2 regions of the Insulibacter thermoxylanivorax genome follow, and region 2 is predicted to be linked to the other one. Evidence: predicted binding sites of a transcription regulator. Region 2 holds the regulator's gene; the other holds the start of a gene.
The links. Region 2 encodes LexA, which represses DNA repair genes until DNA is damaged. Its sites were predicted from a motif close to CGAACATATGTTCG; they were not measured.

Region 1 (3,432 bases), on a different contig from region 2:
GCTTTGTATTCGATCACCTTAAAGTTCTCAGGAATCGGCGAATCAGCTTTGGAACAGGAGTTGATCGATCTCATCGATGGGCAGACGGATCCAACGATCGCACCATATGCGAAAGATGGGGAAGTGGCTGTTAGGCTGTCTACGAAGGCGCCAAGTCAAGAAAAAGCCGAAGCAAAGCTGCAGCCGACGATCGAAGCGATCGCAGGCCGCGTCGGTCGTTATCTTTATGCGGAGCGGGATATTCCCTTAGAACAGGCCGTCGTTGAATGGTTGCAGCAAACTGGACAAACGGTAGCCGCTGCGGAAAGCTGCACCGGCGGATTAGTCGGACAATTGCTTACCAGTATACCGGGAAGTTCGCAAGTATACGCAGGTGGAGTGATCAGCTATTCCGCTCGCGCGAAGCACGAACAACTTGGCGTAAGCGAGGAGACCATCGCGAAGCACGGTACGATCAGCTCAGAGACCGCTGAGGAGATGGCGCTCGGGGCAAGGCGGGCCTTCCATACAGATTGGGCAGTTGCGGTTACCGGCGTTGCCGGGCCGGGGCCATCCGAAGGTAAATCGCCGGGCACCGTATTCATCGCAGTAGCCGGCGAGGCGGGAGTCTGCTCCTATGCCCTGCGGCTCGCCGGGGATCGCGAGATGATTCGGCTGCGTGCGGCGAAGTCGGTGCTCTATCGTCTTTGGCAGCATTTGAAAGAGGGAGCGGCCGGGGCGGGTGATTGAGGCATCATTTAGGATGATCGGTTTAGGATGATCGATGCTAATACGGACGAATACGATGGGTCACTGCAGACAGGTGTGACCGAGTCGTGAGACGCTAAAATGTGTCGATACAGTGTGCGTACTGGCGCGACTCAGTCGTGAGCCGACAAATTATGCCGTTTCAGTGTGCAGACAGACGTGACCACGTGTTAAGATTGCAAAATCCGTTATATCTGCTTGCGGAAGAGCGCGGGCCTCTATGCGGAACGAAAATAAGATCGTCATAGCATCGCTATACAACAAACACAAAAATGTACATAAAACTTCTTGTCTATTGAAATTTCTGTATGATATAATCAAACTTAGCGGAAGAACCGTAGCAACTGCTCGCCAGATGCTGCGGTTTTTTTGTTGCCGGCAACTGTTTGTTCTATACAACCAACATACGCTCAACTTATCTGGGTTCAAATGATAGACATTTCACTGATCTCCTTCGACGGATACTGATTTGCGTCAACTGATATGCATACAACCGAAGCATCGATCGCTGACCCACATCGACAGATCAGCGAACATAGACATATATACGCCTTAGCCGATACCATCCCATGCGCGCTGATTCACATACATATGCATATCACTTATGCATATCATCAGTTCCTGTCACACACCAGCCACAGACACGCATTCAAGGTGCATATGATTTAATAAACCGAATGTATGTTCGAAAAGTACTTGGCAAGGACCGAGAAAGACGGTATCATATACGTATAATTGATAGAAAAGGGAAGTGAGCTTGTGACAGATCGTCAAGCTGCATTAGAGATGGCATTGCGCCAGATTGAGAAACAATTCGGTAAAGGATCTATTATGAAACTGGGCGAGAACGCTCAAATGCAGGTAGAAACGGTGTCCAGCGGTGCGTTGGCACTGGATATAGCCCTCGGCGTTGGAGGTTTCCCCCGCGGGCGGATCATTGAGATCTATGGACCGGAATCCTCCGGTAAGACGACGGTCGCTTTGCATGCGATCGCAGAAGTGCAGAAAGTTGGCGGACAAGCAGCCTTCATCGATGCGGAGCACGCGTTGGATCCGTTATACGCTCGCAATTTGGGCGTGAATATCGATGAATTGCTGCTCTCTCAGCCGGATACCGGAGAACAGGCTTTGGAGATCGCAGAGGCACTCGTACGAAGCGGTGCGATCGACATCATCGTGATCGACTCCGTTGCCGCACTCGTACCGAAGGCTGAGATCGAGGGGGATATGGGAGATTCCCATGTCGGCTTGCAGGCGCGCCTGATGTCCCAAGCGCTGCGTAAGCTGTCGGGTGCGATCAGCAAGTCGAAGACCATCGCCATCTTCATTAACCAGCTGCGAGAGAAGGTCGGCATCATGTTCGGCAATCCCGAGACGACGCCGGGGGGCCGCGCTCTGAAGTTCTATTCTTCCGTTCGTCTTGAGGTAAGAAGAGTGGAGTCGATCAAACAAGGCAGCGAAGTGATCGGCAACCGGACTCGCATCAAGGTTGTTAAGAACAAGGTGGCGCCTCCGTTCAAACAAGCTGAAGTTGACATCATGTACGGGGAAGGAATTTCCCGTGAGGGCAGCATCATTGATATCGGCACGGATCTCGATATCGTGCAGAAGAGCGGCGCGTGGTACTCTTTTGATGGAGAACGACTCGGTCAAGGGCGTGAGAACGCGAAGCAATACTTAAAGGATAATCCAGACATCGCTCAACTCATCGAGAGTCGCATCCGCGAAGTGACCACGATCAAAGGGATTTCGGCGACCTTCAGTGCCGGCGATGACGCTGAAGAATTTGCAGATGAACTGGAACTCGAATAAAACCTGTTCATTTGCTGCGAATAAGAGTACAATGTAAAGGGCAGAAGTTCGTAATCAGCCTGCACGCATGCCGATTCGGTGCGTTGATTGCGGACTTTCTTCCCTTTTATTTTTATGTGATTGATCTGAAATAAGGAGTGGCCGATGGACAATACAAGGTTCATGGGAGATCGTTTGAAAGCTGGAATGGGAAAATCTCATGGCATGAAAGCTGACATGGCAGATCTGCGCAGCGAACTGCCGCAGGAAGATCAAACAGAGTACGAGATTACGCGGGTCGAACAGCATCTCAGGAAGGCCGGGCATTATGATATCTATCTGAACGGAGAGTTCGCCTATACGGTGCATGAAGATACGTTGGTGACGATGCAACTGCTTAAAGGACGGAAACTGGATGCTGCGGATTTGGCTCGGCTTGAACAGGAAGAACGTATCAATGAAGCGATGGACAGGGCGCTCCGCTGGCTCGCGGGTAGACCGCATACCGAGCAGGAGATCGTGAACAAATTACGGCGAGCGGGATTCGAACAAGAAGATGTTATCGAGGCGGTAACAGAGAAGCTGCGCAAGCTGGAATTGTTGAATGACCGTCTTTTTGCAGAACAGTGGCTGGAACAGCGCGTGCGCGCACAGAAGAAGGGAAGGAATCTAATTCGCCATGAACTGATGCAAAAAGGGGTGGCGAAGGAGCATATCGATGCTGCGCTCAACGCATTGGACGATGAGACGGAATACGAGCAAGCCCTTCATCTAGGACTCAAAAAATGGCGGCAAACCAAAGGCGAACGCATGGTCCGTAGGCATAAGACAGCTGGTTATCTGATGCGAAGGGGGTTTCCTGCAGATATTGTGCGTAAAGTGGTGAACGAATGT
Region 2 (3,432 bases):
CAGCTGGAGAAAGCCTTGGACAACAAGATGATGTTCGACGGTTCCTCCATCGAAGGATATGTAAGGATCGAGGAGTCGGATATGTATCTCTATCCGGATCTCAACACCTGGGTTATCTTCCCCTGGGTGACAACGGACCGCGTCGCGCGTCTGATCTGCGACGTCTATCTGCCGGATGGACAGCCTTTCCCTGGGGATCCGCGCAACATCTTGAAGCGGAACCTGAAGATCGCCGAAGAGATGGGGTTCACCGCGATGAATGTCGGTCCGGAACCGGAGTTTTTCCTGTTTAAGACCGATGAGCGCGGGGCCCCGACTCTGGAGCTGAATGATCACGGCGGATATTTCGATCTTGCGCCTACGGACCTCGGGGAGAACTGCCGGCGTGAGATCGTGTTGACGCTTATGGAGATGGGCTTCGAGATCGAGGCCTCCCATCATGAAGTATCCCCGGGACAGCACGAGATCGACTTCAAATATGCGGACGCCGTAACGGCCGCGGATCAGATCCAGACCTTCAAACTCGTCGTGAAGACCATCGCCAGACAGCACGGCTTGCATGCCACATTCATGCCGAAGCCGCTGTTCGGGATGAACGGCTCCGGGATGCACTGCCATCTCTCGCTGTTCAAGGGCGATACCAATGCTTTCTACGATCCGGATGATGAACTGGGTCTAAGCGAGACCGCGCGTCAATACATGGCGGGCATCTTGTACCATGCGCGGGCCTTCACCGCGGTGACGAACCCGACGGTCAATTCCTACAAACGCCTCGTACCCGGTTATGAAGCGCCCTGCTATGTGGCTTGGTCGGCAAGCAACCGCAGCCCGATGATCCGCATCCCTGCCTCCCGCGGCTTAAGCACGCGCATCGAGGTGCGCAGTCCCGATCCATCGGCCAATCCTTATCTAGCTCTCGCGGTTATGCTGCGCGCCGGTTTGGATGGTATCGAGAAGAAGATGGAACTGCCGGAGCCGGTGGATCGCAATATCTATATCATGTCCGAGGAAGAGCGCATCCAGAACGGCATCCCCAGCCTGCCGAAGTCGCTGCGGGAAGCGATCGATGAACTCGTGCGCGATGAAGTGATGTGTGACGCCCTCGGCGAACATGCCTTGACGAATTTCCTCGAACTCAAAGAGATCGAATACGATATGTACCGTACCCATGTTCATCAATGGGAACGCGACCAATACATGACTTTATATTAAGGACATATTAAGATAAAACGGACAAGCCCTTATCTTTAGACTGCCGATTCCCACGATTGGCAGTCTTTTTTTGCTGTGCATGATGGAACACGAGAAAAATTTGATCATTCCCATTGAATGCGAACGTATATTCGAGTATATAATATAGATAAGAGACAGAATGTATGTTCGCATGAATGTTGGATCACACGATGACCGCTGAATCTCGCTCAGTCCATAAGCCCAGGAGGGGGACATGATGAGGATGGATCGCTATATCGGCAGAAGTGTGGAGCTCATCTATATGGATCGGATGCACAGATGCAGTAAGCGGATCGTCACCGTTCACCGCGTGAAGGGCAGCCTCGTGCTCGCCTATGATCAGGAGAAACGGGGATATCGCACCTTCCATATGGATCAGATCCTCGCTTTATTTCCGCTTTCGGCATGATCGATGGAGATGCTCTGGTTCGGCGCGTTTTAAGCCTCGGCAAGTCCGGATAGTTTTATACGAGTTTTCTTAATAATGATCCATGCACAGCCAGCTTTTTGCGGTTATTGTCCTAATCAATATAGACCGAGAAGTGAAGGAGAAGAACTCGATCGAAGGTTTTTGTCCTTGGGGCATTGCCCATCACATGAACAATCGGCAGCGCTATTGCACTGCCGATCTGCTTGTGATTAATAGATCTCCCTATAAAGTCCGATGACCTTGCCGAGAATCTTCACATTGCGCAAGCGAATCGGTTCCATGGCTGAGTTCTCCGGCTGTAAGCGAATATGGTCGCTTTCCTTGTAGAACCGCTTCACCGTCGCTTCATCATCCTCGGTCATCGCCACTACGATATCGCCGTTGTTCGCCGTTGATTGCTGGCGGACGATGACATAGTCTCCGTCATGGATGCCTGCCTCGATCATGCTGTCGCCGACGACGGCTAACATGAATACCGTATGGTCGCCGACCATATGAGCAGGCAGTGGATAGTAATCCTCGATATTCTCGGTAGCTAATATTGGAACGCCAGCAGTTACCTTGCCGATGAGCGGTACGCGTGCAACGGATTCAGGGAAGACATTGCTGTCCAGAGAACCGTCCGTGATCTCAATCGCGCGGGGTTTCGTAGCATCCCGGCGGATGAGGCCTTTCTTCTCCAGGCGGTCGAGATGACCATGAACCGTAGAACTGGAGGCCAAGCCAACCGCTTCACCGATCTCTCTGACGGAGGGAGGGTAACCCTTGGTGCGTACTTCGTGTTTAATAAAATCAAGGATTGCTTGCTGTCTGCTCGATAGCTTGGTCATATTGTAATCACTCCGTTTACTGGATTCTCCTAGGTAAATAATAACACAGAACCGCAGTTCGTACAAACATAAGTTCGAGTTTTTACTTATTTATATTCATCACGGTCTTTCTAACTTTTTCATATTTCTTATTGACACAAACGTTTGTTCGTATTATGATATAACCAGAACAAATGTTTGGAGGATGTATCTATGGTTGCAGTGACTGTTTTGGGATATATGGGAACGGAACATGACCACCATCATAGATCGAAGACGAAACGAGGCCAGCGCGGCCGTCACAGGCATTATGCTTTATTTTTTATGAACCGCAAGATGACAGCCGTTATCTTGACCGTTTTGTTCTTAGGCATATTGATCGGCATGCTTATAGGCAATAGTTCCGTATTCGCTTCATCGGCTGCGAATCCTTATGCTGAAGCGAGGGTCGATCAGATTCAGCCATACGGCGGCGATGAGGGAAACCCAGGGGACAGCGGATTTGAACAGGGGGCCACGGTGAAAGTGCAAGCCGGTGATACTTTATGGAAGATTGCCAGAGAACATAAACCTAAGCACGTCCATATCCATGATTACATCGGACGATTGAAGGACATGAACGGCTTAACGGGCAGCATACTGTATGAGGGGATGCTGCTGAGGCTGCCATAACCGCTGGGGGCAGCGGGATGGAGGATCTCGAATCGATCATATGCCATCTTTGAACTGGATCAGCCAGCGCGAACGTTCAGCATTGCTTTTTTTGAAGCATCGAGGAGTAAGAGGAGCCATCCTCTGGGATCATGATCAACTAACGAATAATCGCGACACAACCGCCTCTCAGCAAGGCGGTTTTTCTATGGCTAATGCCTGCTGTGCGGGTTCTCTTGACTTTCCCCATGGCGGATGTCAAAGTATTGATATGTACACAGGAGGGAGCCAAGACGATGATCACAGACG

Region 1: the regulator LexA is predicted to act here: its motif matches at 1,422-1,435, upstream of recA (recombinase RecA).

What each region holds. Positions count from the first base shown of each region.
Region 1 is NZ_BMAQ01000006.1:65,721-69,152, reverse strand. Features, by position in the region: gene PRECH8_RS04695 (competence/damage-inducible protein A) at 1-729, shown strand, start outside; gene recA (recombinase RecA) at 1,507-2,559, shown strand; gene PRECH8_RS04685 (regulatory protein RecX) at 2,764-3,432, shown strand, end outside.
Region 2 is NZ_BMAQ01000014.1:57,453-60,884, reverse strand. Features, by position in the region: gene glnA (type I glutamate--ammonia ligase) at 1-1,212, shown strand, start outside; gene PRECH8_RS07775 (hypothetical protein) at 1,451-1,642, shown strand; gene lexA (transcriptional repressor LexA) at 1,873-2,493, opposite strand; gene PRECH8_RS07765 (LysM peptidoglycan-binding domain-containing protein) at 2,686-3,144, shown strand; gene PRECH8_RS07760 (DUF896 domain-containing protein) at 3,420-3,432, shown strand, end outside.